3 regions of the Sinorhizobium garamanticum genome follow, and region 2 is predicted to be linked to each of the others. Evidence: riboswitches for the same ligand, from Rfam matches in the RefSeq annotation. Region 2 holds a riboswitch; each other region holds the start of a gene.

What was found. A riboswitch is a leader RNA that binds a small molecule or an ion and turns the genes downstream of it on or off. The one in region 2 is predicted to bind cobalamin.
Region 1: it holds a riboswitch for cobalamin, as region 2 does, so the genes downstream of both, bluB (5,6-dimethylbenzimidazole synthase) here and PZN02_RS15280 (DUF1636 family protein) in region 2, are expected to answer to the same signal.
Region 3: it holds a riboswitch for cobalamin, as region 2 does, so the genes downstream of both, PZN02_RS01645 (aromatic ring-hydroxylating oxygenase subunit alpha) here and PZN02_RS15280 (DUF1636 family protein) in region 2, are expected to answer to the same signal.

Annotation. Positions count from the first base shown of each region.
Region 1 covers NZ_CP120373.1:3,454,624-3,464,436, forward strand. Annotated here, with positions in the region: gene PZN02_RS16290 (NAD+ synthase) at 1-247, shown strand, start outside; gene PZN02_RS16295 (TolB family protein) at 250-1,074, shown strand; gene PZN02_RS16300 (phytanoyl-CoA dioxygenase family protein) at 1,372-2,565, shown strand; gene PZN02_RS16305 (SDR family oxidoreductase) at 2,632-3,453, shown strand; cobalamin riboswitch at 3,536-3,748, shown strand; gene bluB (5,6-dimethylbenzimidazole synthase) at 3,793-4,479, shown strand; gene PZN02_RS16315 (DUF2865 domain-containing protein) at 4,669-5,730, opposite strand; gene PZN02_RS16320 (acyl-homoserine-lactone synthase) at 5,991-6,635, opposite strand; gene PZN02_RS16325 (helix-turn-helix transcriptional regulator) at 6,789-7,526, opposite strand; gene PZN02_RS16330 (NADP-dependent malic enzyme) at 7,698-9,813, opposite strand, start outside.
Region 2 covers NZ_CP120373.1:3,246,954-3,256,766, forward strand. Annotated here, with positions in the region: gene PZN02_RS15270 (polysaccharide deacetylase family protein) at 1-501, opposite strand, end outside; gene PZN02_RS15275 (LysR family transcriptional regulator) at 653-1,534, shown strand; cobalamin riboswitch at 1,735-1,947, shown strand; gene PZN02_RS15280 (DUF1636 family protein) at 2,056-2,466, shown strand; gene PZN02_RS15285 (ABC transporter ATP-binding protein) at 2,483-3,325, shown strand; gene PZN02_RS15290 (ABC transporter substrate-binding protein) at 3,322-4,272, shown strand; gene PZN02_RS15295 (FecCD family ABC transporter permease) at 4,844-5,848, shown strand; partial or broken gene PZN02_RS15300 (RBBP9/YdeN family alpha/beta hydrolase) at 5,904-6,466, opposite strand; gene PZN02_RS15305 (Lrp/AsnC family transcriptional regulator) at 6,579-7,043, shown strand; gene PZN02_RS15310 (DUF924 family protein) at 7,394-7,954, shown strand; gene PZN02_RS15315 (GFA family protein) at 7,993-8,460, shown strand; gene PZN02_RS32230 (ClpX C4-type zinc finger protein) at 8,506-8,892, opposite strand; partial or broken gene PZN02_RS15325 (SulP family inorganic anion transporter) at 9,083-9,262, opposite strand; gene PZN02_RS15330 (HlyD family secretion protein) at 9,304-9,813, opposite strand, start outside.
Region 3 covers NZ_CP120373.1:331,199-341,011, forward strand. Annotated here, with positions in the region: gene PZN02_RS01640 (FAD-binding oxidoreductase) at 1-746, opposite strand, end outside; gene PZN02_RS01645 (aromatic ring-hydroxylating oxygenase subunit alpha) at 749-1,993, opposite strand; cobalamin riboswitch at 2,101-2,300, opposite strand; gene PZN02_RS01650 (DUF6656 family protein) at 2,612-3,211, shown strand; gene PZN02_RS01655 (L-threonylcarbamoyladenylate synthase) at 3,416-4,393, shown strand; gene PZN02_RS01660 (FAD-binding oxidoreductase) at 4,533-5,969, shown strand; gene PZN02_RS01665 (DUF1217 domain-containing protein) at 6,006-8,183, opposite strand; gene PZN02_RS01670 (DUF6101 family protein) at 8,498-9,064, shown strand; gene ubiA (4-hydroxybenzoate octaprenyltransferase) at 9,464-9,813, opposite strand, start outside.

The sequences.
Region 1 (9,813 bases), 210 kb from region 2:
TCAGGACTCGCTGCCGCCCTATCCGGTGCTCGACGACATTCTCGAGTGCCTGGTGGAAAAGGAGATGAGCACGGAGGAAATCGTCGCCCGCGGACATGACGAACCAACCGTCCATCGCGTCGAGCATCTGCTCTACATCGCCGAATACAAGCGCCGCCAGTCGGCTCCTGGCGTGAAGATCACCAAGAAGAACTTCGGTCGCGACCGGCGCTATCCGATTACAAATCGCTTCCGTGACAGGGGGTAGTTATGCGCAGCTCGGTGGAGATCTTCGACGTCGGCAGCGGCGAGACGCGTATAGTCTGGCAGACGGAGCGGTTGGTCGAGGCGCCGAATTGGTCGCCGGATGGACGCTATCTGGTCATCAACGGCGACGGCCGGCTTTATCGTCTTGCGCTCGACGGTTCCGAACCGATTGAGATCGACACCGGCTTTGCCCGTCAGTGCAACAACGACCACGGCATTTCCCCGGATGGCCAAACGCTCGTCATCAGCGACAAAAGCGAATTCGGCAAGTCGGCGATTTATGTCCTGCCGATCGGGGGCGGTGTGCCCCGTTTGGTAACGCCTAATCTGCCGTCCTACTGGCACGGCTGGTCGCCGGACGGGCGGACACTTGCCTATTGCGGTATCCGCGATCAGGTCTTCGACATCTACACGATCCCGGTCGATGGCGGCGAGGAGCGCCGCCTGACCCACGGCGAAGGGCGCAATGACGGGCCGGATTGGTCGCCGGACGGACATTGGATCTATTTCAGTTCGAGCCGCACCGGCCGGATGCAGATCTGGCGGATTCGCCCAGACGGAAGCGATGTGCAACGCATCACCGACAGCCCCTATGGCGACTGGTTTCCGCATCCCTCGCCAGATGGCCGGCACTTGCTGGTGCTCTCCTATGACGGCGATGTCTTCGATCACCCGCGCGACCTTGACGTCAGGCTTCGCCTGATGGATCCGGAAGGCGGCAATGCGCGGGTGCTGTTCGAGCTCTTCGGCGGGCAGGGGACGATGAATGTCCCGAACTGGTCGCCGACGGCCGAGGCATTTGCGTTCGTGCGATATAAGCCTGAGTGACTCCTTCGCAGCGTGGACGCCGCCTAGCTGCGGCGTCAGCCAGCCGGCAGTTTGTAAGGCGTGATCACTTCGACCGCGGAAAGGCGTTGGCTTCCGGAGCCAGCGATTGCTTCTTCTTCGCATAATGGTGCGAAATGCCGTATGCAAGTGCGGTCGAGTTGATGGAAGGCGGCAAGCACGCAGCTCTCTACAGCGCCGCGCCTCTTGTCAAAGGACGCTGTGGCACTTTGAATTGCTGCATGTTTTATCCTTAAATCGGCTGCAATCTAAGGAAGTATGCAGTAGGAGGAGAAGCCGATGAAGACCGACAACACGGCGAGGAGGCGTATCGGACGCGTTTGGCTGACGGAGGATTCCTGCAACATCGAGGCGTTCCGCGCAGAGGTCGAACGCCGCACCAATCCGGCCGACTATCCGCATGCGGCCGATTGCCAGAAGAACGTCCTGTTCTATGACAGCGCCAGCCTCGTCGCCGATTGCAGGACGGATGACGGCCGGCGCGCGGCGCTGGCGGAGATTTGCGAGGTCCTGGCCGAAGGACCGGGCGTCGCGGTATTCAAGCGCGCCTTCGCCGATACGAGCGTTATCGACGAGGCAAGCCTAATCTTCGACGAGATCATCGAGGAGCAACACCGCACAAACAGCGGCGGCGGCGACCATTTCGCCAAGCCCGGCGCCAACGACCGCATCTGGAATTCACTGGAGAAACATTGCCTGCGCTCTCCTGAAAATTTCGCGGCCTACTACGCCAACGCGGTCGTCGCGCTCGTCAGCGAAGCATGGCTCGGGCCGAGCTACCAGATGACGGCGCAGGTCAACCGCGTCAATTCGGGCGGCGCGGCACAGTCGGCGCACCGGGACTATCACCTCGGCTTCCAGACATCGGCGATCATCGAGCAATATCCGGCACATGTGCACAAGCTCTCGCCAGTCCTGACGCTGCAAGGCGCCGTTGCCCATTGCGACATGCCGCTCGAAAGCGGGCCGACCTTGTTCCTGCCCTACAGCCAGAGCTATGTGCCGGGCTATCTCGCGCTGAACAGGCCGGAGTTCAAAGCATATTTCGACGAGAATCACGTTCAGCTTCCGCTGGAGAGGGGCGATGCGGTGTTTTTCAACCCGGCGCTCTTCCATGCGGCCGGCACCAATCGCTCAAAAGACATAAAGCGCGTCGCAAATCTCCTCCAGGTCTCTTCCGCCTTTGGACGCGCGATGGAAACGGTCGATCGAGAGCGAATGTGCGCGGTGCTCTATCCGGCGCTGAAGGCCCTTGCCGCGGACGGAAGGCTCTCGGCCGGCGAGATTGCCAACGCGATTGCTTGCTGCGCCGAAGGCTATTCGTTCCCGACCAATCTCGATCGCGACCCGCCGCTCGGCGGCCTGGCGCCGAAGACGCAGGCACAACTGATGCATGCAGCGCTAGCGGCCGATTGGGAGACCAAAGCCTTCGTGGAAGCACTGGCCGCGCAGGCGGAGAAAAAGAGAAGCTGAGTAACGCCACGATGCTCCCGACGCTTCGAATGCGGGGGCTTGAAACCGCAATAAAGGAGGAGATTCATGAGCAGGAATTATGGCCGTCTCGATGGCAAGATCGCTATCGTGACAGGCGGCACGCAAGGGCTCGGCGCGACGGTCGCGGCGCTCTTTGCCGAACGGGGCGCGACCGGCATCGTCATCTGCGGGCGCAACGCCGCCAAGGGCGAGGCAAAAGCAGCCGAGATCGGCAAGGCGACCGGCACCAAGGTGGTTTACGTGGCGGCCGATCTCGAGCGGGTCGAGGATGCCCGCAAGGTTGTTGCGGCTTGTGACAGTGAATTCGGCCGGGTGGACGCGCTGGTCAATGCCGCGGCCATCACCGACCGCGGCACGATCCTCGACACCACGCCGGAACTCTTCGACCGCATGTTCGCGGTCAACGTGCGCGCGCCCTTCTTCCTGATGCAGGAAGCGGTGAAGGTAATGCGGCGCGAGAAGACTGAGGGCACGATCGTCAATATCGGCTCGATGTCGGCCAAAGCGGGACAGCCCTTCATTGCCGCCTATTGCGCGTCGAAGGGCGCCCTGGAGACGCTGACCAAGAACACGGCCTATGCGCTTCTGCGCAATCGCATCCGCGTCAACGGCCTCAACATCGGCTGGATGGCGTCGGAAGGAGAGGATCGGATCCAGCGCGAATATCATGACGCGCCGGCGGACTGGCTCGAAAAGGCGGCGGCCGACCAGCCTTTCGGCCGCCTTGTCGATCCGGCCGAAGTCGGACGCGCCTGCGCCTATCTCTCCTCGGCGGAATCCGGCCTGATGACCGGTTCGGTGATCTGCTTCGACCAATCGATCTGGGGCGCCTATGACGGCTCCCCGCATCCGGCGGCGCCACTCTGACGCGGCGGCGGTTCTCCATGCCGTGCGAAGGCTTGGGGCAAGGCGAGCCGTTCGGCTCGTCTTGCCTTTCGCCGGTGGCTGTGCCCATATGCGGCCGTCAGGTGCCCGCCACGGCGGGAGAATCGGGAAGCCGGTGCAAGTCCGGAACGTGCCCAACGCTGTGATGGGGACGGTAGCGCGAAGAGAAATTCTGAGTTTCACTCAGAACATTGCCACTGAATCTTCAAGTGATTTGGGAAGGCTGCGCGACCGGATGAACCAGAGTCAGAAGACCGGCCTGGCGAGATAGACCGGCCCCGCGCGGACGGCGGGAGGTTGTGCATTGTTGGGGATCGAACGATGCTGCCTGACCCGAGCGGCTGCCTGACGGCGGCCGGAGCCTTTTCGCCGGACGAGCGTGCCGCCGTCTACCGCGCCATTGAAACACGCCGCGACGTGCGTGACGAATTCCTTCCCGATCCGCTGCCGGACGATCTCATCACCCGTCTGCTTGGTGCCGCCCACCAGGCGCCGTCGGTCGGCTTCATGCAGCCCTGGAACTTCGTGCTCGTCCGTCAGAAGGAGACGCGAGAGAAGGTCTGGAGGGCGTTCCAGCGCGCCAACGAGGAGGCGGCGCTGATGTTCTCTGGCGAGAAACAGGCGCAATACCGCTCGCTGAAACTTGAAGGTATTCACAAGGCACCGCTCAGCATCTGCGTCACCTGCGATCGCACGCGCGGTGGAGCGGTCGTGCTCGGACGGACGCACAATCCGCAGATGGATGTCTATTCGACCGTCTGTGCGGTCCAGAACCTCTGGCTCGCCGCACGCGCCGAAGGTGTCGGCGTCGGCTGGGTCAGCATTTTCCACGAGCAGGAGATCAAGTCGATCCTCGGCATACCCGAGCACATCGAAATCGTCGCCTGGCTCTGCCTTGGTTTCGTCGATCGGCTCTATCAGCAGCCGGAACTCGCAGTAAAGGGATGGCGTCAGCGCCTGCCGCTCGAGGACCTTGTCTTCGAGGAATCGTGGGGCGACCAGAAATGATGAATCGCCTCAATTCAGATGGAAGATCTGTACTGCCTACTGCATGTTTCCTTAAATCGTAGCTGATTTAAGGATAAAAACACGCAGCAATTCAAAGTGCTACAGCGTCCTTTGCGCGTCTGATAAGACGCGCGGCTGTAGAGAGCATGCGGGCAGGTCGGTAGCGCGATATTTCTGTGGCAGATGGCCTCAATTGTCCTGGATCGGCTGGTAGCCCGGGCCGAGCGGATGCTTCAGGTCGATCGCGCTTTTCTCTTGCGGCAGGAATGCCGGGCCGACGACACGAACCTTGCTTTTCGCGGGGTCGTAGGGCCTCTCCCGCACGGGCTTTGCTTGTGCTGATTCCGCAGCCGGCTTCCGGTCGCCATTGATCGTGATGACCGACGGTTCGCTTCCTGTCGTCGCCTTGCCGGCATTTTGGTTGACAGCACCATTCGGGATCCGGCAGCCGCAAACCCCTGGCGTACCGACCCCGCGCGCCCGGTAGGCAAATGCCGTAGGCAGCTCGGTATAGGGCCTTCCGGTCAAGGCCGAGACCATCTGGTCGCTCTCTTCCGTGGCGAGGACGTGGTAGTAGAGTTCCGTCTGCGCATCAGGGCAACGTGCCTGACAAAGCTCGGCGTCCCGCGCGAAATCCGCCGGGGTCGCATTTGACGAGATCGGGAAAAAGGCCCCGTCGCAGGTGCGCACGCACATTGTCCTGAGGCTGCCCATGGGCTCCTCGTGCAGCAACGGAAAGTCCTGCATCTCGGTGTCGTCACTCAGCAACGGATAATCTTCGCTGTCCGGCGGAAGATCCCTGAGGATATTGCGATGGAGCTCGGGATCATCGACCGCCACGCTGGCGAACTCGTCCTGCTCGTCGACTGGATCCGGGAACTCGTTGGCCTCGTCATAGCAGCCGTTCAGTTCCAAGGCCGCGAGAATGCGCCGGCGCGTGTCACCCGTGTCGACCGATATCAACGAGCGGCGGTGCGCCTTGAGCCTTTGAAGGTTATCCTCCATGCGGGCGATGGTCTCATCCAGTGCCGCGCATGCCCCGTCGTTGTCGCCACCAATGACGACCACACTACCGGTGCTGCACTCCATCCGGCGTCGCTCGTTCTTCGCCCGACGGAGCTCGATGTTCTGGCGGGAGACGGCACCGGTGAAATCGCGCAGATTGGCCGTCGGGGTTACGACCGTAGAAAGATCGGTCAGCCGTGCATTCAGGCGTTCACAAACGGTCGAGGCCGACGCGCCGCCAGCCATCGCCAGCAGCGCCGGGAGCAAGGCGACCGCCGCACATCTGAGCTTCCGGGACACGAAACTCCGGGACACTGGCGCTTGTCTCTTCTGCTTTGGCGCGCGATCCCTTCTTCGAGGACATTCACGACCGCCAACTCCTGTTTCTCCCACATCATAGGGCCTTGACGTAACAGCGCAACGTCAAGGCGAAGTTTTGGGTTAACATGGCAAACAGCAAGCGACGGAAGGGCCCGGGCCGCGAACGCGGCCCGGGCAAGAAAGCGTCAAGCCGCCCGTGCTGTTTCGAGCGACATCGGGCGCTCGAGCACGGTGCCCTCGATCGCGGCGACCTGCTTCATCGTTTCGAGCAGCTCTCTGGTCACTTCCCACGCCACGGCCACGGCGAAGACGGAGCCTATCCGGTGCGGGTCGCCAATGCGTTCCCCGGGGCAACCCATCCGACGGAACATCCTTTCCAGGAAGACGTCGGTGACCGTGACGATATGGCTGATGCCGGAGGCAAGGCCGAGCTCGCCGACGCCACACATGAGTTCCGCAGCGGCCACCGTCACCTGATTAGACGAGCGATCCTGCGAAATATCCGGGTCGATGCAGAAGCGGCTCGATTCCCACACGGAGGCGCTGCGGATCTCGGGGTTGTCGCCAAGCAGGATCGGAAACGTGTCGTCCAGCATATTCGGCCCGAGGGTCGGCAAAAGCCGCAGCGATCCGCGCAACTTTCCGGTATCCGGCGAGTACGACATCACATAGAGGGGGTTCGCCTTGTCGTAGTGGTCGATTTCCCACTCGCCGTCCGTCTTCACGTCCCATTTGAGGAAGTCATGGAACACGCGCTTGCGCAGCCGGAACATTTCGTCGATGGCCCGCGGGTGCTGTCCGCGAGCGTTGCCGTTCAGAATCCTGATCATCTTTCGCTCCATCGTTTTTGCGCGATGGGCAGATGCTGTCAGGCTCAACTGACACATGTAACTGTCTATAGTGACAGTTTAAAAGCAGATTTTTTCCTACTAAATTTGCGGGGCTTTTTTCAGCGGGGCGACGGTAATGGTTAATTTGACCCGTCAGATGGTGGGGATCAGGGCGTGGCGAACCGCCTGCGCCACGGCTTGCGTATTGGAGACGACATTCAACTTGCGACGCGCATTGGTCATGAAGAAGCGCACGGTACGCTCGGAGATGCCGAGAATCGTGGCGATCTCCCAATAGCTCTTGCCGGCCGCCGACCAGGTCAGTACCTCGGTTTCGCGGCCCGTCAGCCGCATGTCGCGCTCATCGATCGCGCCGGCCATGGCCGCATGTTCCAACATCGATGCGTGGAAGAGGTTGGCGGCCAACTGGAAGTCACGCAGATGGCAGCGCCGGTAGATGGACCATTCTGCAGGCGACATATTGGCGTTGATGGCAAGAAGCGCCATGCGTCCGGCGGGTGATGGAAGCGGCAGCGCGACGCCTTCGGTCGAAAGCCCGATTTCCTCCGCGGCATGAAAGAGCGGTTCGCACTCCGGAAAGCGACGGCGTGCGGTCGTCCATTCGACAGGTCTCACGCCACCGAGCGCAAGCCGCAGGATGGGATCAATGCGGTAGAGGCCTTTTGAGACATAGATTTCGGCGGCATAGGCGCCGAACGTGTGGTGCAGACGGCAGACCTTCAGGCCGTCGGCAAGGGGTTCCGCTTCCAGGTACAGCAGATGCGCAATCTTGAACGTGCGGCGCATCAACGCGAAGAATTGCTCGGGTTCGGCGCAGCCCCCGTACTCCACAATGTCCAATAGATCGAGGACAGCCTGTTGATCCGTCATGCCCAACACCGAATCTTGCCCCTAGATAAGCATGGTAATGGGGGCATGCTTTGTCTAGTGCAATATTTCGTAAACGCTGCAAACTATTGCCCATTCTAAATTCATGGTTGAATTTTGATCGGGTAAACGTCAGGGGCCGCCCGGTCGGCGGCCCTAACGAGTGTCTGTTCGTTAGACAGGATGGCTTGCCTCCACGACCGCAAGAGCGGCCATGTTGACCACGCCGCGGGATGTGACCGACGGCGAAAGAATATGCGCGGGCAGGGCGGAGCCCAGCAGGATCGGCCCGACATGCAGGCTGTCCGTCATGGTCTTGACCACACCGAGCGTGATGTTGGCTGCATCCAGATTGGGGAATACGAGCAGGTTGGCTTCGCCGTTCAGCGCGCTATCCGGCATCACACGCTGGCGCAAGATTTCGGAGATCGCCGCGTCGCCGTGCATCTCGCCGTCGACCTCGAGGTCGGGTGCGAGTTCACGCACGAGATGCAGCGCCGCGCGCATTTTCGAAGCGCTTTCGGAGTCGCGCGAGCCGAAATTCGAATGCGACACGAGTGCCGCACGCGGCGTGATGCCGAAGCGGGGGATTTCCCCGGCCGCCATCACAGTCGTCTGCGCAATCTCCTCGGCGCTCGGATTGTAGCTGACATAGGTGTCGGTGAAGAAGGTTGCGCCGCGCTGCGAGATGAGCAGGCTCAGCGCCGAGAAATCGAGAACACCCGCCCGCTTGCCGATGATCTGCGAAACATCGCGCAGGTGTTTGCTGTAGCGTCCTTCCACTCCGCAGATCAGCGCGTCCGCTTCGCCGCGCTTGACCGCGAGAGCGCCGATCACGGTCGTGTTCGTGCGCACGATGGTACGGGCCGCTTCCGGGATGACGCCGCGGCGGCCGACGAGTGCGAAATAGTCGTCGACATAGTCGCGATAGCGCGGGTCGCCTTCAGGATTCACGACCTCGAAATCGACATCCGGGCGGATCCGCAGGCCGTAGCGCCGCAGACGCGTCTCGATGATCTGGGGGCGGCCGATCAGGATGGGGTTAGCGGTGCCTTCCTCGAGCAGCACCTGCGCGGCGCGCAGCACGCGTTCGTCTTCTCCTTCGGCAAAGATGACGCGGTTCTTGGCGGCGTTCTTGGCGGCCGCGAAGACCGGTTTCATGATGAAGCCAGAGCGGAAGACGAAGCGGTTCAATTTATCGAGATAGGCGTCGAAATCCTGAATGGGGCGGGTCGCGACGCCACTTTCGGCCGCTGCCTTCGCGACGGCCGGAGCGATGCGGAGGATCAGCCGCTGGTCGAACGGCGAGGGGATGAGGTAGTCTGGCCCGAAGATCGGCGTTTCGCCCGAGTAGGCGCGTGCCGCGACATCCGAAGGCTCCTCGCGCGCAAGTCCGGCAATTGCCCGCACCGCCGCCATCTTCATTTCTTCATTGATCGTACGCGCACCACAATCGAGCGCGCCACGAAAGATGTGCGGGAAGCAGAGAACGTTGTTGACCTGATTTGGGAAATCGGATCGTCCAGTACAGATCATGGCGTCCGGGCGCGCCGCGCGGGCGAGTTCCGGCATGATCTCCGGAGTCGGGTTGGCGAGCGCCATGATCAGCGGCTTCTCCGCCATCTGCACAAGCAGTTCGGGCTTGAGGACGCCGGCGGCTGACAGACCGAGGAAGACGTCGGCGCCGGCGATGCTGTCGGCCAGCACCCGATTGTCGCTGTCCTGCGCATAGACGGCCTTCCACTCGTCCATCAACGCTTCGCGTCCCTGGTAGACGAGGCCCTCGATATCGTGGACCCAGATGTTTTCCCGTTTGGCGCCGAGCGTAACGAGGAGGTTCAGGCAGGCAAGCGCCGCCGCGCCCGCGCCGGAGGCGACGATCTTCGCCTTGGCAAGATCCTTGCCGGCAAGTTCGAGGCCGTTCAGAACGGCGGCAGCAACGATGATCGCGGTTCCGTGCTGGTCGTCGTGGAAGACGGGTATCTCCATCTTTTCGCGCAGTCGCCGCTCGACCTCGAAGCATTCCGGCGCCTTGATGTCCTCGAGATTGATGCCGCCGAAGGTCGGCTCCAATGCCGAGACGACATCGACCATGCGATCGACGGTCAGCGCGTCGATCTCGATGTCGAAGACATCGATGCCGGCGAACTTCTTGAAGAGCACGGCCTTGCCTTCCATGACCGGCTTGGAGGCGAGCGGTCCGATGTTGCCGAGGCCGAGAACGGCCGTGCCGTTGGAGACCACCGCGACAAGATTGGCGCGCGCCGTGAAATCGGCAGCCGTTTCCGGG
Region 2 (9,813 bases):
CGATTCCGTAAGACCGGGGCTCAACCAGCCGCGTGGCTTCTTTCCGGTGCGTCGCTCGATCGTTTCGATCACCGTTCTGATGATCTGGCGCTCCTCTTCCTCTGGCTGGCCATTGATCATCGTCGAGTTGTTGGTGCCGTGACCCATCCATTCCCAGCCAAGCGCCTTGCCGGCCTCGATGATGCGCGGATAGTGGTCGCAGACGTCGGAATTGAGCGCCACGGTACCCTTGACCCCATATTTCTCCATCACCTCCATCAGCCGCCAGATGCCAACACGGGCGCCGAAATCGCGCCACGAATAATTCAGCACGTCGGGCACGAAGCCGGCGGTCAGCTGCGTGATGGAACTCGAGGGCCGGTCGAACAGGAAGTGCTCGACATTGGGCACGACCCAGACCGCAACCCTTGCGCCGCCGGGCCAGTTGAGCGGCGGACGATCGATGATGGCGGAATAGTCGAACCGGTTGTGGTGCTGTGGTGCTGTTGAAATCTGGGACATGGTCCTCTCCTTCAGTGAAATCATGGACGGCAAGGAGGCTCCGAAAGGCCGGCCTGCCGCGTTCGTTGAAGGTAAGCCACTCGATGTAGCCGAAAAATGCGCTACAATTCCGAGCACATCGGGCAATAATGTCCGAAATGGGGTTTGGTAGATGGACAGTCTCGGATCGCTCAACGCTTTCGTCCAGGCCGCGGACGCCCGCAGCTTCACGCTTGCCGGGCAGCAATTGGGCGTATCGTCCTCGGCGATCGGCAAGGCGGTGGCACGGCTGGAGGAACGGCTCGGCGTGCGCCTCCTCCATCGCTCGACCCGCTCGATTACGCTGACGCCGGAAGGGGCGCTATTTCTCGAACGCTGCCGGCGCATCTTCTCGGAGGTCGAGGCGGCGGAACAGGAGATTGCCCAGACGCAGGGCGCGCCACGCGGCAAGCTGCGTGTCAGCATGCCGCTCATCGGTATGCTGATGATGCCGGCGCTTTCGGCCTTCATGCGCGCCTACCCCGAGATCGAGCTCGACCTCGATTTCAGCGACAGGCTCGTCGACGTGATCGACGAAGGTTTTGACGCCGTGGTGCGCGCCGGGGAGGTCAGCGACTCGCGGCTGATGATCCGCTCGCTCGGCACCTTTCGCCTCATGCTCGTCGGCTCGCCCGATTATTTCGCGCGAAGGGGCGTGCCGCGTACACCGGAAGACCTGAAATCCCATGCCTGCCTGCAGCATCGCTACGCGACCAGCGGCAAGCTCGAACGCTGGCCGCTCAAGCGCGGGGAGAGCGACATCGACCTGCCGACGACGGCGGTCGTCAACACGATCGAGCCGCTGATCTATATGGCAGAGCAGGGGCTCGGCATCGCCTGCTTGCCGGATGTCGGGATCCGCCGCCAGCTTGGTGACGGCACGCTCGTCAGCGTGCTCGACGACCACGTCGAACATTCCGGTCCATTTCGCATCCTCTGGCCTTCCAGCCGCTACCTCTCACCCAAACTTCGGGTCTTTGTGGATTTCATGGCGGAGAACCTGTTTTCGGTGTGAGGCAGGTGCTTGTTCCACGCTGTCAGGCGTCTCCGCCGCCCAAGGACTTTGGTGCGGGAGCGCAATAACCGCTCGCGCTGACGTTCTCGTCTTGCGAGACGTAATGTTATTTAGTAACAAGAGCGGCCACTGCGAGACACCCACCCATGTTGATATCTCCTTGCTTACCTCATCCGCCGGTTGCCTCACGCCGCGATTCATGTCACCAAGGGCGTGATGGTGCTGCTTTCGTGATCCGGAAGCGGCTGAAAAGGGAACACGGTGAGGACGACCCAGGAGGGGCCGAAACCGTGGCTGCCCCCGCAACTGTGAGCGGAAAGCGCATTCACACCATGTCACTGGCGAAAAGCCGGGAAGACGTGAATGCGCGGCGACCCGCGAGCCAGGAGACCTGCCATCGAACCGATCAACCACAACGGACGGGGTGTTCCGATGGAAAAGAACTGGCTTCTGCTTGGCGGGCAACCGTCTCCTTGCATCTTCGCCATTTTCTCTCCGGCCCAGCCCGGCGGAGACAAGCCATGGCGAATTCAGACTTCCGACAACACAAGATAACCCTCTGCACCGATTGCCGCTTCACCGGTGGGCCATGCCGGCCCGGCGCCGAGCTGCTCGCGCAGTTGAACCGCAGCGTTTCCGCGCTCGGCCGGCCGCTCGATGGGAATTTCTCGATCGCCGGTACTGTCGCGATGGCGGCCTGCACCCGGCCATGCACCATCGCCTTCCAGGCGACCGGCAAGGCGACCTATCTTTTCGGTGACATCTCGCCGGACGAAGACATCGACGATCTCGTCAGCTTCGCCGCCGCCTGTGCCGAAGGGAAGGCGTTTGACGCTTCTCCGCATCACGCTTTGGATCTCAACGGCAAGAGCCTTGCGCGCATACCGGCGGCGCTCCTCGTCTCCGAGGAGACCGCGGGGCGGCTGCAATGAGCGCGGGGAGGGTATCATGAGCTGCCTCGAAACAGGCGCGGCCCTCCGCGTCGAAAAGCTGGAATGGGGGCCGCGCGTCGGCCTTCGGCTTGTTCGCAATATCGGCTTTTCGATCGCGCCGGGCAGCCGGCTCGCGATCATCGGCCCGAACGGCGCCGGCAAGACCTCGCTCTTGCGCTGCCTCTATCGGGCGGTCGAGCCGACGGCCGGGCGTATCGAGATCGACGGCGTGAACCTCTGGGCGATGAGTGCGCGCGAAGCGGCAAGGACGATTGCGGTTGTCTTGCAGGAAATGCCGGGCGATTTCCCCTTCAGCGTCCGTGACGTCGTGATGATGGGGCGGATCCCGCGTCGTGAGGGGATCAGCGGCTGGAGCGATGGCGACCGCGAGCGGGTCGCGCATGCGCTCGAACATCTCGACCTTACCCATCTCGCACGCCGCCAGTTCGCCACGCTTTCGGGCGGCGAGAAGCAGCGGGTGCTGATTGCCCGGGCGCTTGCCCAGGAACCGAGGATCATCATCCTCGACGAGCCGACCAACCACATCGACGTCCGCCACCAGCTCGAAATCCTCGATCTGTTGCAGACGCTGAAGCTGACGATCGTCACGACGCTGCACGATATCAACCTCGCTGCCGAGTTCGCGACCGATGTGGCGATCCTGACGGAGGGGCGGCTTGCGGCCTTCGGCCCGCCGGAGATGGTGCTGAAGCCCGCGGCGCTCTCTGCCGCCTTCGGCGTTCATGCCACCGCGCATGCCGATGCCGCGGGCCGTGTTTCCCGCTTTTCCTTCACACTCTCGCGGCCCGACGCAATGCCCGCCGCGCGATCCTCCCGTTCCACAGGAGCCATCCGATGAAGAGATTTCTTTTTGCCGCCGGCGCGCTTGTCCTTGCCGCAGCCCCCGCGCTTGCCCATCCCGTGACCGTCAAGAGCTGCAACCGCGAGGTCACCTTCGATGCCGCGCCCAAGCGTGCGATCTCCAACGACGTCAATCTGACGGAGATGATGCTGGCCTTGAAGCTGCAGGATCGCATGGTCGGCTACACCGGCGTTTCCGGCTGGAAGACGCTGGACGAGCGCCTGCGCGAGGGCGTCAAAGAGCTGCCCGAACTCGCCGAAAAATATCCGACGAAGGAGGTGCTGCTGAATGCCGACGCCGATTTCTACTTTGCCGGCTGGAACTACGGCATGAAGGTCGGCGGCGAGGTGACCCCGGAAACACTCACGCCCTTCGGCATCAAGGTCTACGAGCTGACCGAGAGCTGCATCCACATCATGGCGAAGGGCAAGCCGACGATGGAGGATATGTTCATCGACCTCCTGAACCTCGGCCGCATCTTCGGCGTCGAGGACAGGGCGGAAGGGCTGGTCGCGGGCTACCGCGCTGAGCTTGCCGAGATCACTGCCAGGATCAAGGGCGCCGAGCGGCGGCCGGCAAGTGTCTTCGTCTATGATTCCGGCGAGGAAAAGCCCTTCACCTCCGGGCGCTACGGCATCCCGACCGCGATGATCGAGGCGGCTGGCGGCGTCAACATCATGGACGACGTCGAGAAGAGCTGGACGGAGATCTCCTGGGAGCCGGTGATCGACCGCAATCCGGAAGTGGTGGTCATCGTCAATTACGGCGAGGTGACCGCCAATGAGAAGATCGCCTTCATGAAGAGCAACCCGGCCTTCAAGAACGTGGACGCTGTGAAGAACGACCGTTTCGTCGTGCTCGACTATGTCGAGGCGACGCCAGGCCCGCGCAACTTCGAGGCGATCCATCGGCTGGCGAAGAGTTTTCATGCCGAGGCGATGTGAGGGGCCGTGGCGTCGAGGTTTGACGAGCAGCCACATCATCAAGTCAGTAGTTTTGCGGCGCACAGCCGCCCGGCCAAGTCAGTTGAGTTGTATGCGCGCTGCCCAAAATCCGCCTCCCACCAAGTCACAAGTCAGTTGGTTGGGTGCGGCCACCACACCCACCTCATCCATGTGCTTGTCAGAGGGATCCAGCTACGGTGCGTCGGCACCGTGAATGACTCGCATTGGGGTTTTCAAAGGGAGCATCAGCGCCGCGGCACAGGAAGTGGATTGGCTGGACCGTGCGAAGGCAAAAGCGCTGCTGTCGTGGCGTCAAGCGGAGTTGCCCGCGCCGCCGACGCGGCGCTGCTGGGTTCCTGTGAGAAGCACAGGATGCACACCTGCCCGCACCGCGACGCTGCCGAACACAGCCGCGACCGGGAGGTGCGAGATAAGGCGCCTCCCCTCACGCAATGCATCTTCACATGCATGAAGAAGGTTCTGCAACTCTATGATTTCTAACGATTCGATGATGGCGCGTCCGCATCGGCATATCCCTAAAAACCGAGAAACCGGAAAGTTCCAACCCCACGTGAAAACCGCACTGTTCATCCTCGCGGCGCTGCTCCTGCTCTGCCTGACCGTCACCGCCGGCGTTTCGCTCGGCTCGGCGCCGATTCCGGTCGCGACCGTCTGGTCGATCATTGCCGCGAAGATTGTGCCGGGCAGCGTCGAGGTCCTGTGGTCGGCCGGCCGCGAAAGCATCGTGTGGGACGTGCGCCTGCCGCGCGTGGCGCTTGCCGGGCTCGTGGGCGCCGGGCTTGCGGTCACCGGCGCGGTGCTGCAATCGGTGACGCGCAACCCGCTTGCCGACCCGCATCTCCTCGGCGTCTCGGCTGGCGGGGCGCTCGGCGCGATCGTCGCGCTGCTCCACACCGGCCTTATCCTCGGTCTCGCGACGGTGCCGCTGTTCGCCTTCGCCGGCGCGCTCGGCGCCACGGCGCTGGTGGCGCTCGTCACCCGCGTGATCGGCACCGGTGCCGATCGCCTCGTGCTTTCCGGCGTCGCCGTCGCCTTCACGCTGACGGCGGCCGGCAACCTGCTGATCTTCCTTGGCGATCCGCGCGCCGTACACACAGTGATTTTCTGGATGCTCGGCGGCCTCGGCCTCGCGCAATGGCCGCATCTCGTCTATCCGGCGCTGGCACTCGCCGTCTCACTCGGCTGGCTCACAGTTCGGGCGCGAGAGATCAACGCGCTCGCCATGGGCGACGAGACGGCGATGACGCTCGGCATTCCGGTGCGCCGCTTCCGCCTGATGCTCTTCGTCATCACCGCGCTTCTCACCGGCGTCATGGTGGCTTTCTCCGGCGCGATCGGCTTCGTGGGGCTGATGATCCCGCATTTTGTCCGTCTTTTCGCCGGCAGCGACAATGTCCGCGTCATTCCGCTTTCGGCCTTTGCCGGCGCGCTTACGCTGATCGTTGCCGACCTCGTCGCCCGCGTCGTCATGGCGCCCGAGGACATGCCGCTCGGCGTCGTCACCGGCCTTGCCGGCGGCCTCGCTTTCGTCGCCATCCTCAAGCGACGGGGGTGAGGTACGTTTCCAACGTCATGTGCCATCGCGGGACACGGCGCTGGAAACTCCGTTATCAGGCGCGGTCTCGGCGCTCCGTCATCTTCGCGCATCCGGCGGCAAACGACGTGAGCAGGTTCAAACCCTCCGGCCAGTCACCCAGTCCGCTTTCGCCATTGATGTGGCCGCGCGCGCCGATTTCAACGAGGCGGCTTTGCCATTGGCGGGCGCGGAGGCGGGCGTAGTCGAGGGGGCCGTAGGGGTCGTCGGCGCTGGCGACGATGAGGGAGGGAAACGAAGCGCTTCCGTCGGTGGGTTCGCGAAGCCCTTGGCCTCGTTCGGAAAGGCGGCGGCCTGTGGATCCGGCACTGCGACGAGGAACGCGCCGGCGACGGGAAGAGCGGAAGCCTGCTGCCAGTGTGCGACGAGGAGGCAGGCGAGGCTGTGCGCCACGAGGACGGGAGGCGCGGGCGCCGCGGCGACAGAGCGCTCCAGCGCGGAAATCCAGTCGGTGAGGTCCGGCTCGTCCCAATTCGTCGGCCGGAACCGCTGCATTCGCGGATCTTGTTCCTCCCAGAGTGTCTGCCAGTGGGCCTCGCCGGAGCCGCCGATCCCTGGCAGGATGATGATGCTCGTCATGATTTCTCCTATGGCTGTCCAGGAAGAAGATGACGGCTTTCCTTTTCGGCTGGAATGCAGAACTATCGGAAAACCGCTCCGATTTCCGATGAATTGAAGGCCGGATATCACTTTGGAAAATCATCGCGTGCTCGATCCGACCGACATCGCCATCCTCGAAACGCTGCAGGAGGACGGACGCATCGCGATCTCGGAACTCGGGCGCCGGGTGGGGCTCTCCCAGCCGGCAACGTCCGAGCGCGTCAAGCGGCTGGAGGAGCGCGGCTTCATTCTCGGTTTCGGCGCCCGCGTCGATGCCGCCGCCCTCGGATTGGGCATGATGGCTGTCATCCGGCTGCGCACGACGCATGAAAACATCCGGCCCTGCCTCAAGCAGTTTGCCGAGATGCCGCAGATCGTGGAAGTGCTGCGGCTGACCGGTGAGGATTGCTTTCTCCTGAAGGTGCTCGTTCCGTCGCCTGGAGAACTCGAAACGATCGTCGACTCCATCGCGAGGTTCGGGGCGGTGACGACCTCGCTGGTTTTGCGCGCCGAGCCGCCGAAACCCATCGGGCGGGCACTGCTCCAGCGGCGGTGAGCCGACAGCGTCGCATGTCCGGGAACCAGCAGCGGCTTCCGGCGGTGCGGAGCGCTTCCGCCGCGCCTCACTCACTTTATTGGAGTCATATATTGAGCACCGCCGACGCATGCGTCGCTTGAGGTTCTTGCGCAGCCACCGCAACAAACTCTCCTCATTCCTGTGACGAGCACAGGAGGCGGTCGTGCGTCACCGCCCGACTGAAGGAGTGAGGAGGCCGCTCCTTGGGTATAGAAGCCACTGTGCCTGCGGCAATTCTTCGCCTCCGATCGGAAGGACCGTTGATGATCGGCTGTGGAAACCGCATGATCGGCCCCTATCTGATGGCCGGAGTTCACGAGAGGCGCTGAATGACTGACGAGATCGCGATCTGCACGCCGGAAGAGGTTCTGAAATTCTGGTTCACGGAGCTATCCTACGACCAGTGGTTCACGCCGAGTGCTGAGCTTGACCGGCAATGCGTGCAGCGCTTCCAGGCCTCGCATCTGGCGCTTTCGAGAAAGCTCGACGACGTCTGGCGGGCGACGCCCGAACACTGGCTTGCGGCCGTCCTTCTCTTCGATCAGTTGCCGCGCAACATGTATCGCGGTTCGCCGCTCGCCTTCGCCACCGATTGCCTGGCGCTGCGCGAGGCGAATCTCGCCATCGGCGCGAGCGCGGATCTGGCGGTCCCGAAGGAATGGCGCGCCTTCTTCTACATGCCCTTCGAACATTCGGAAAACCTGACCGACCAGACGATGGCGGTAAAACTTTTCACCGAACTCGGCGATGCCGACTATCTCGATTATGCCATCCGCCACCGCCAGGTGATCGAGCAGTTCGGCCGCTTTCCGCATCGGAACGCCATTCTCGGCCGGGTTTCGACACCGGCCGAGGAGGCCTATCTGGCTGAGCCGGGCGCGGGGTTTTAAGCACCGCGGCGAGCGCGCTGACATCAACGGAGGAAACCATGAGCGAAAGCAAACTGCCCTGGGAAGGGGGATGCCGCTGCGGCGGGGTGCGGTTCAAGGTGAGCGCTCCGCCGCTGCTCACCATGGCCTGCCATTGCACGGGCTGCCAGCGGATGACCGCCAGCGCCTTCTCGCTGAGTGTCGCGATCCCGAGCGAAGGGTTTGCCGTGACGAAGGGCGAGCCGGTGATCGGCGGCCTGCACGGCGCGACCCGGCACTACTTCTGCCCGCACTGCATGAGCTGGATGTTCACACGGCCGGAGGGCATGGACTGGTTCGTCAACGTCCGCGCGACGATGCTCGACGATCCGAGCTGGTTCGCGCCGTTCATCGAAACCTGGACCAGCGAGAGACTGCCCTGGGCGACGACCCCCGCCGTCCACAGCTACGAGACGCTGCCGCCTATGGAGGCTTACGAGGGCCTTCTGGAAGAATATCGCAAACAGGCCGGAAGCCCGGTGGCATAAGCGGATGGGCGCGGTGTTGAAGCGTTTGCCGTAAAGCGCTCTGGACTAGGAAAACCGCTCCCAGGCCGCTTGCCGCGATATGCCGAGTGCCTGGCCGATATGGGCCCAGCTGACCCGCCGTGACCGGAGCGTTTCGACCACGGATTGGAGCTGATTGCTCTTGCCCTCCACCGTTTCCTCGATCGGCTTCAAGAGGGAAAGCAGCCGCTCCGTCGGCGCTTCCTCCAGCGGCGCGCGGGGCGGCCGGTCGGATGTTCCGGTCAGGATGTAGTCGTTGCAGGTCGCAACACACTCGTCGCAGATGAAGATGCGGCCGTGGCCGGCGACCAGCTTCTCGACCTCGTCACTCGGTCGCAGGCAGAAAGAGCAATAATAGGTTTCCGATTGCGGCAGATCCGCCGTCGAGGCGCGAGGTTCCGACACGGCACTCATCGTTGCATCCTCCCGTCAGGATTACCTTGACAGTCAGGGTATCCTTGACGGCGCGTCGATGTCAAGGATCCGGATCTATGCCGACCCTGTACTTGTCATAATGCACGCGTGGCGGTAGTCGCCGGACAAGGTCTGAGGCGCGGCATGTCCCCGCGCGGCGACCATCAGCCTCGATGTCGATGCCGGTCCGCTGCGACGGGCCGAAGAGGGCGACGAGCGGCAGGATGCCGGCGTAAAGGCGGGTCTCCGTCGGCAGGCCGGCGATGGCCGGATAAGCGATGGCTTGGAAGGCCGACCGCGGCGATGGCGAGCCCGGCGGAAACATCGTTCCGCAGCCAGTTGCCTAGTAGCCGGCGAGATTGGCAAGCAGCGGCAGGCGACGGGGATGCGTTGCATCCCCGTCGCCTCCGATCAATGGCCGGTGAGCACCAGCGTCTGGACGGGCAAGAGCAGCGCCTGCAGCCGGAGGATCGCCGCATGCACCAGCCCGACTGCGTCGACGGCATGCAGGTACACCCAGCGCCACGTGCTGATCCCTGGCTCCTCCAGCGCGTCGTGATTGCTGGTATAGGCGTTGGCGATGCAGCTGCTTCCGGGAGGGACGCCGGTGAACTGGCCCTCGAAAAGCGGCTCCAGATAGGCTGTCAGCGTGCCGGGACGCGCCAGTTGCTGGGCATCGACCAGTTGGTCAGTCGGCCGAAACTGGCCGGCGGCGATGACGTCCTGAACTTCGGTCACCACCATTGGAATGATGGTAAAGGGCTTGCCGATGCAGGTAACCTCGGCGATCATCCCGGCCTTCATCACCTGAGCCTCGATCTGGCCGAAGCCGGCGATCAGGCCGATGCGCCGTTGCTCGGGCACGAGGATGCCGGCCGAACGGATCATCGGATTGACGATGTCGCCGGCTCGCAGGGTAAA
Region 3 (9,813 bases), 1.3 Mb from region 2:
TAGCGCACCATATCGAAGCCGGCGCCCTTCAGCATCTCCCTGACGCCGCGCATGAAGGGTTCAGGCCCGCAGCAAAACACCGTCCTCTCCAGGAAGTCCGGCGCGAGCAGAGGCAATTTCGTCGCATCGATGCGACCACGCAGCCCGTGCCAGCCGTGGCGCGCCTCATGACCTTCGACGAGAAACCCGAGATTGAGCCGCCGCATTTGCCGGGCGAGAACCTCCAGTTCGGAGCGAAACAGGAGATCCTCCGGCCGGCGCGCGCAGGAAATGAAGGTGACGTCCGTGTCGGGCGCGCAGTCCGCCATCCACCGCGTCATCGACATCATCGGCGTGACACCCGAGCCGGCCGAGACAAATAAGTATTTCTCACCCGGATGGCGAACGAAGCTGAAATCCCCGAGCGGCCCGAGCGCCTTCAGCCTCATGCCCGGTTTCAGATTGTCGAACATCCAGCGCGTGCCGATGCTGTCCGGCTGCGCCTTGACGGTAACGGCAACCGAGAGCGGACGGGATGGCGAGGATGACAGCGTGTAGGTGCGCATCACCGGTTCATCGCCGACGGGCAGTTCCAGCGTGACGAACTGCCCCGGCAGATAACGGAACCAGGCAGGTTTGTCCGAGCGGAAGGTGAAGGTCATCACGTCCGTGGTCTCGACCACGGACGATATGCATTCAAGCATATGCTGCCGATCGATCCACGGGTGCAACTCATCGAAATGGCGGAAGGAAGAGCCCATTTCCATGGTTATGCCACCCGCGAGAGAGGAGCTACGTCGCCCTGCAGCCGGCTCTGCATGAAGTTGCAGTACCATTCGACGAACTGCATCACGCCGCCCTCGTGCTCGGCCGAATACGGGCCTGGCTCATAGGCCGGCGAGCGGACGCCAAAGGCGTTTTCCTCGACGATCTGGCGATCCTGGTCGTTGGTCTCGGTCCAGACGTGGATGAGATCCTCGATGGTGTAGTCGACACCTTCGACGGCATCCTTGCTGACCAGCCATTTGGTGGTGACCTGCGTCAGTTCCGGCCCGAGCGGCAGCACGCGGAAGGTGATCGCGTGATCGCCGAGCACATGGTTCCAGGTGGTCGGGTAATGGAAGAGCAAGAGCGTGCCGATCCCGCGCTCGCTGACGCCCGCGGAAAGCTGTTTGCGGACCGCCGCGTGTCCGGACATGGTGTAGCTCTCAGCCCCGTTGATCAGCGGCATCCGCGTCATCCGGAACTGGCCGGTCGGCGCAATCCTGAAGGTGCTCGGAAGCCCCGCTGCCTCGCACCTTTCCCAATGGGAGCCGATCTCCGGATCATCCATCGCACCCTGGACACCGGTCACCGTCGGGGCTTCCGGGTAGGTGCGGCAAAGCTCCGGATGGTTGGCAGCGCAATGATAGCACTCGCGGTTATTCTCCCAGACAAGCTTCCAATTGCCCTTTTCGACGATCGTGCTCTCATAGGCGACCTTGGTTTCGCCAAGGCGATGCGGCGCGAGGTAGGCTGCGGCCGTTTCACGGAACGGCTGGAAGTCCATCGGCTGGTCGGCGAGGCTGATGAAGATGTAGCCGCCAACCGTTTCGCAATGGACAGGCTTCAGGCTGTGCTGAGCCGGGTCGAAGCCTTCGGGCATCTGCCGCGCGAAAAGCAGCTTGCCGTCCAGTTCGTAGGTCCACTGATGATAGGGACAGACGAGCTTGGCCGATGAGCCCTTGTGCTGCGTGCAGACGCGCGAGCCGCGGTGGCGGCAGGAATTGTGGAGCGCCCGGATCGTTCCCTGCCGGTCGCGGACGACAACGATCGGATAGTCGCCGACCTGAACGGTAAAGTAGTTCCCGGCTTTCGGAATTTCGCAGTCGTGGCCGATGAAAAGCCAGTCCCTGTACCAGATGTGCTCGAGGTCTTGCCGGTAATAATCCGGGTCGGTATAGAAGGCCCGGTCGAGGCTATAGCCCTCACGGCGGTTTGTGAGCCGGCGCAGCATATCGTTCTGAATGTCCATGTCCTGTCCTCGTTCATCAGTTCGGAGAGGCAGGACAGGAACCGACGCCGACAATGATGCCGGCGCGTCAAAGGCTCCGATCCGGCTGCCCGCCGCAACCAGTTACGGTCGATTTTCGTCCCAAGGCTGGTTTCCGGGCTCTGGAGCGGCCCCAGAGGGACCCGCCCGGCGCCTTCCCGGACACACCGTCCAGTGGCCTTTTGCCGTGGCTTTCGCTCCACCACCGTTGCGGGGGCAGCGCCGGGATCTGACCGGCTTCCCAATTCTCCGCCCTCCCTGGAGCGGCACCTTGAGTGTTCATATCTAAGCGCGCGCAGTGTCTTTCCATTTGCCGATTGACGACATCCGCTTCCGGAAAGACGACACGATATTCTCGTGTTCAATCGCGAAGCAGCCATCAAGATTATTCATTATAAACAATGTGATAGTGGAAAATTTAAGCAATTGGCGATTTTTTCGGCAGCGCCATCTCCGGCACGAAGTGGACCGGCCATTTTGCGACATCGTCCCGAGCGAGCGCCATCGACGAATGCGTTTGAAAAATCATCTGTTAACCGTGAGGGGCTAGCATTCCGAGACGGATCACTTCTTTTCGCGTGCAGGATGGCGCCGACGCTAATGGCAAAGCTCAGATATTATGACGCCGCCCCGAGAGCCTCGCTGCCGGCGCCGAGGACCACACCACATGCGGAGTTCCTCCGAACCGGACGGATCGACCGCCGACGGCACTGGGTAGCCGAGCAGCGGCGCTATCTGACACATGAGGAAGTCGCCGAGCGCACGGGGCGGAAACTGGCGGCGGCCGGAGAGACCACCCACAAGCGGCTCAACGCTTTCCATGCATCGATCCAGTTTCCGAGGATGATCTTTCACCGCACGCTGCCGAACAGTCCGCATCTCGGCTACTGCCATGTGACCGCCGCGAAAACGCATCTCGAGCCTTCTCACGACATCACCTGGGCCTTCTATTTCGCGAACTTCTTCTCCGATCTCGGTGACGAGACCCATTTCTTCGATCGAATACAGCGGCGTTATTCGCGTATGTACTTCGCCGTGGCCATCGAGCCCGGCGGAGACGAAGGGCAGATGGTCATCAACCGCAATGTACGGGGCAACGGCCTGATCTTCCGGACGCAGGACCCGAAGGTAGCGCTGAAGAACGTCCTGATGCTGGGTGCACGGGACGACGCGCTGCGCCAGATCATTCGCAGTCTCTGACCCAAGCTTGGTCGGCATCTCTTTTACGCATGTCGTCATCCCAAACCGCTGCACACTTTGGGCGACATGCGGTCCTTGCTTTTATGCATGCCGTTGTCCCAAAACTGCTGCACACGTTCGGGCGACATGCATTGACGAAGAAAATCGTTCTGTTTTGCCGGCACGTCCGTTAAGGAAGCGTCGGAAAGGGCAAACGGGACCGCCATGGCCGAAATCATCGACACACGCACAGAGCCGGACCGGGCGATCGGGCAAGCCTGCGCCGTTCTTTCCCAGGGCGAGCCGGTCGCGATCCCGACGGAGACGGTTTACGGCCTTGCGGCGGACGCGACAAACCCCGACGCGATCAGCCGCATTTACGAGATGAAGGGCCGGCCCCGTTTCAATCCGCTGATCTGCCATGTCTCGGATATGGCGATGGCCGAGGCGCACGTAACGTTCGACCCGATCTCGCGCCGGCTTGCGGAGGCCTTCTGGCCGGGGCCTCTAACTCTTATCCTGCCGCAACGGCCGGAAAGCACCGTCCATGCACTTGCTTCGGCCGGCCTCGACACGCTTGGCATTCGCATGCCCGACGGCTTTTCACGGCAGGTGATTGCTCACTTCGGACACCCGCTTGCAGCGCCGAGTGCCAACACGTCCGGCAGGATCAGCCCGACCAGCGCAGCCCATGTGCAAGCCGACCTCGGCTCCAAGCTGAAACTCATCCTCGACGCCGGCCCGGCTGAAATCGGCCTGGAGTCGACGATCATCAAGGTTGAAGACGGCACGCTGCGGCTCCTCAGGCCCGGCGGGTTGGACGCCGGTGAGATCGAGAAACTGACCGGGCGCGAGGTCGTGCGGCCCGAAAACGCTGGCGCGACGATCGAGGCGCCCGGCATGCTTGCGTCGCATTACGCGCCGGGTGCAGCCGTAAGGTTGAATGCTGAGGAAGTGCGGGCGGGAGAGGCGTTGATCCGCTTCGGCGGCAGGTCGCTTCCCGGCGAGGGCGAAGCGACGATCGTGCTGGACCTGAGCCCCCACGGCAACCTTCGCGAGGCGGCCGCCAACCTCTTCGACTACATGAAGCGAGCGGATGCAAGCGGCGCTCGGACGATAGCCTTCGGGCGCGTTCCGGAAGAAGGTCTCGGGGAAGCAATTATCGATCGCCTGCAGCGGGCGGCAGCGCCTCGATCACGATGATTTTGCGTCCAATCGACCCAAAATCATAAACGGGATCGATTCTAATAAGTTAGAGCGGGATGCGGGCGGAAAACCGTGCACACTTTTCCTCATCCCGCTCTAGAGGCTGAACAATTCGCAGGAAAACGAGGGAACGATCATGACGACCATACTTTCTCCCGAACTGATCGCCTCTTTCATCGATATCGTCGGCAGCGGCCATGCACTCAGCAGCCCGGCGGAAACCGCGCCTTATCTCGTCGAATCGCGCGGGCTCTATCACGGCACCACGCCGCTCGTCCTCAGGCCAGGCTCCGTTGATGAAGTCTCGCGCATTATGCGCCTGGCAAGCCAAACGCGTACCGCGATCGTCCCGCAGGGCGGCAATACCGGACATGTGGCCGGCCAGATTCCCCGCGAGGGAAAAGCCGACATGGTTCTTTCGCTCGAGCGGCTGAACCGCATCCGCGACATCGATCCCGTCGGCAACATCATCGTGGCCGATGCCGGCTGCATCCTTGCCGATATCCAGAAGGCGGCGGACGATAATGGGCGCCTCTTTCCGCTGTCGCTCGGCTCTGAAGGATCCGCCCGGATCGGCGGCAATCTCTCGACCAATGCCGGCGGCACGGCCGTGCTCGCCTACGGCAATATGCGCCAGCTCTGCCTGGGGCTGGAGGTCGTGCTGCCGACCGGCGAAATCTGGGACGGATTGCGGCGGTTGAAAAAGGACAACACCGGCTACGATCTTCGAGATCTCTTTATCGGCGCAGAAGGAACGCTCGGCGTCATCACCGGCGCCGTCTTGAAACTATTCCCGAAGCCGCTTGGCCATCAGGTAGCATTTGCCGGCCTTAACAGCGTCGAGGATGCGCTTGCCCTTTTCGACCGGGCTTCGAGCCTCTGCGGCCCGGCTCTGACGGGCTTCGAGCTGATGCCGAGAATAGGTATCGAATTCACCACGGGACATATTCCCGGCGTGCGCGATCCGATGCCAACGGTCCATCCCTGGTACGCGTTAATCGATATCTCCACCTCGGATTCCGCCGAAAGTGCAGAGCGCATGATGCAGGGCGTGCTCGAGGCGGGCATCAGCGATGGACTTGTCGAAAACGCCGTCATCGCGACGAGCGAGGCGCAGCGCAAGGCGCTGTGGCACATGCGCGAGAGCATGTCGCCGGCACAGAAACCGGAAGGCGGCTCCATTAAGCACGATGTTTCGGTGCCCGTGTCGAGCATCCCCGCCTTCATGGCCGAGGCCGATGCCGCCATCATGAGAGCGATACCCGGGGGCCGTATATGCGCCTTCGGTCACATGGGCGACGGCAACATCCATTACAATATTTCCCAGCCGGTCGGCGCCGACAAACAGGCCTTCCTCGACCGTTGGCGTGAGATAAACGCCATCGTCCACGTCATCGTGCTGAAGCATGGCGGATCCATCTCGGCGGAGCACGGCATCGGTCAATTGAAGCGCGATGAGCTTGCGGAAATCCGCCCGGCAATCGAGATCGAACTGATGCAGCGCATCAAGCATGCCTTCGATCCTGCAGGCATCATGAATCCCGACAAGGTGCTGCGCTCAAGCTCTGCGTGATCGATTCCGGATGCAGGCAGAAAAGCGCTCCCCCCGCTAACCGCCCATCCTGAGCTGTGTCAGTTGCATCAGCGTGTCGGCACTGATGCCGAAACCACTGCTGCCTGACAGGATGGTGGCTGCGGCGGAGACATCGGTGTTGTTCTCGACGTCATAAAGCGCGGTGAAGCGCTGCAAGAGTTTTTCGAGCTTCTCGGGATCGTGGAGATCCTCGATATTCATCACACGCTTGATGTATTCGGCTTGAATATCGATGTCGCTGCTTGCCATCTCCTGCGGGATGCTGAAGGCGGTTCTGACCACCTGCATCAAGGCGCTGTCGGCAAGAAGGTCGTAAACCGTGTTGACCTCCGAGGCCATGCGCTTGAAATAGAGCGCCAAGCGGACACCGGCATTGTCCTCGCCGGCGTTTTCTTCCAGCGTCTGGTTGAGGTAAAGATCCATCGTCGCAATGATGCCGCGCCGGGTCTGGATCTCGCCTGCGGCTCCGCGAGCAAGCTTTCCTTCAATGTCGAAATTGAAAGACGCCACGATCTCGCGATAGCGGGTATCGCTCACCGTGTTGATAAGGCTTTCCGGATCATCGAGATCGGAAACAAACATCTCCCTAAGGTAGCTGGTCTCGACGGTCTCAGGATCGATGCCCGCGGCGACAAGGACGAAATCGACCAGGCGCCGATTACCGAGCAAGTCGTCGAGCGTTTCGATCTTCTGCATCTCGGCACTGTAGTATTTGGCCTCTTCCTGCGCCTTGGCCTTGTCTTCGTCGGTGCCAAAGCGGCTCTTTTCGATGACATAGGCCTTGGATGTATTGAGGATTTCGGCCTCGGACTGTGCAAGTTTCGGCGCGCCAAGCGAGCCGTCGGGCTCGAAGTTGAACGCCTTCGCAAGCTTCACGTAACGCTCGTCCTTGAGAGAGTTGGCATAGCTGTCGGGGTCGTTGAGATCGCTGGTCAGGACCCGCCGCAGCTTGCGCAAGCTGTCCCCCTCTTCCTCAAGGCCGAAAGCGCGCAGCGTAAGCGTCATCATGCTGGGATCGTTGAGCAGATTATCGACGCTTGTCAGCGTGTTGATCAGCAGCTTGAACCGGGAGATCAAAGCCTCGTCCGCAGCATCGTCCTTGTCGTTGTAATGGATCAAATAGCCATCGGATGTGGTGGCGATCTGCGCCGCGGTCTGCGCGTCGTCGCCGCTGGCGAGCGTGCCGTCGGTCTGGAAATTGAAGGCGGCTGCCATGGCCTTGTAAGCCTTATTGTATTCGCCGCCCATGGTGTTGGCGTAGCTGTTCGGATCGTCGAGGTCACTGGTCAGGATATTCTCGACGGTCGTCGTCAAGGTGCTCGGCGGCAGTCCGAAAGCGGTCACCACATAACTCAGCAAACGGGCATCGGCCTTCAACGCGGCGACCGTCGTGATGCTACCGATCTTCGACTCATAATAGCTCTTGTTGAGCAGGGCCTCGGCAGAGGTAACACGGTCGCTGGCGTTGAGGATGTAGCTCTCGTTGATGGCGCTCTTTTGCGTCGCGCTTTGCGGCAGCGTGCTGGCGGGCAGGCTCCCGTCGGTCTGGAAATTGAACGCCTTCGCGAAATTCAGCGCCGTGTTGCTGCCGAGCTTGTTAACGTAGCTGTTCGGATCGTTGACGTCGCTCGTCAGAATCTGTCTCAAATGGGAATAGGACGTGTATTTGGGATCGAAACCGAAGGCCTTCATCGCATAGGTCCTGAGGCGCTCATTGCCCAGGAACTGGTCGACATTCGTCACGGTATCGATGACCGCGTTGTAGTAGCTCGTCTCGGCATTGAGCACATTCGACTCGTTGGCGATCGTCTCGCTGTAAAGCCCGATCAGCGCATCGGTCTGGGCGTCGGTCTGCGCAACGGCGGTAGACGAGCCGAAACTGAACGCTTCGGCGAAATTGCGATACCGCTCGTCCGTCAGGCGATTGGCAAAGCTGTTGTCGTCTGCAAGATCGCTCTCGAGGACCTTTCGCATGAAAGCGACCGCATAGGTCATGTCCTCAAGGCCGTGGGCCTTCATTGCGTAGGAATAGAGACGGTAATCGTCGAGAAATTCGTCGACCGACGTCACCTTGCCGATATTCGATTTGTAGTATTCGGCCTCGCGCGCAACCAGCGGCTGGATCGACACGCGATTGAGACTGACCCTCATGTCGCGGGTGATGAGATTGTAGTCGATATAGGTCGAAACCATGCCGCCGCCTTGTCGATTGCCAGCGGGCCTAAGCCCACCAAAACAGAATTCTGACGCCACATCATGTCGCCGGAGACTTGTGTGTGGCTTTTCCGGCGCTCGTTCGCTGTTCAAAAAATCCCGGCAATTTCGTTGACGAAGAAGAAACCTTGACGGGTCGGCTTTTGCTAACCATCGGGCTACGCAAAGTTTTTTTAACCGCGATTTTTAAGCCGTCCGGAAGAGCGGCTGCCTATTCTCCCGCCCATAGAGGACGAAAAGTCCCGACGAGAAGACCGGGAACCGGCTCTCAAGGAAAAACAAGGGCGATTGAAATGCGCAACACACTTTCTCAACCGGCTTGGGTTGAAAACAAACTGAGGCTCGATCCGAAGCGTTTTCCACAGCAGGCAACCTACGCCTTGCGTGGCCATGCCGGCGATGTCACCATCAGTCTTGACGAACGTGGCGCTGTTTTGCGCAAGGTGCTACCATCGAGCGGCCTGCCGCTTTCGATCGCGTTGCCTGCGCGAGCGTTCAAGGGTGTTGCAGCGCGGGCGATCGACCATGGCGACGGGGAGGTTACAGTGACGCTCGAACTCCATCACGACGATCCGGATCTCTGCATCCCGCTGCTCGTCGCCCACGACCTTTCCGATATTGCCGCCGACTGGCGGGCCTGGGCCGAAGCCTATCGCATCCCGATGCTGATGGTCGAAGCCGATGGTGTCGCGCGACCGCTGGAAGAGCATCTCGGCGATGTCCGCACGGCTCCGGTGAAACCGCGTCGCCGCCACTCCTTTTTCGCAGAGCGCCGCCCGCGCTTTCTCGTGCGCCGCTCGACCGGGGCACTCGGCGTTCACATGAAAATCGACGGGCGCGAGATTATCGCCCGAACCTGATTTCCTCTCCCATCGACTTCCAGTGCGAGGACCGGCCGAACCCCTGCGGCCGGTCCTCGTCATTTGGCGCTTGCGATGCCGCGCACGTGGGTAAAATCTGCCGAGGAGGTTTTCCACATGTTGCGGGCAAATGTTACCGCAGAAACAGTGGCTTCGCCTTCATCATGCCATATGCGCTCCATAGCCAAGGCACGAATGAAGGAGATATCGCATGCGCAAGCAACTGCTCGCCATCCTCACTGCCATCCGGGCCGCTTTCCGTGCACGTACTGCCGTCAAGCCGCGCAAGTCCGATGGCGGGCCGAGTTGGGCGTAAGAGGCGCCAAGAATGGATTGACGTGACCGAAATGCCCGGTCGAACTGAAGCCACGCGTCCTCCGGACCCAGCCGGAGGATTTTTTATATGAGACGTACGAGCAGCGTCAGAACAAGGCCGGCGAAAACAATGAGGCCGACGACGCTGTTGAACTTGAACAATGCAAGGCATTGCAGCGGGTCATGGATATTCAGCACCAGGATCTGATAGCCAAGCATCACGGCCGCGACCAGAAGAGCCGCATAAGCGAAGAAGCCCGCTCCCGCCGCGACAAAGGCAAGCAGCATCAGCAAGACGGCCAATCCATAGAGCCCGATCAGCCACGGTCGGGGATTGTCACCGAACCGGCGCGCGGTCGAACGGACGCCGATCAGTTCGTCATCCTCCCTGTCCTGATAGGCGTAGATGGTGTCGTAGCCAATGGTCCAGGCGA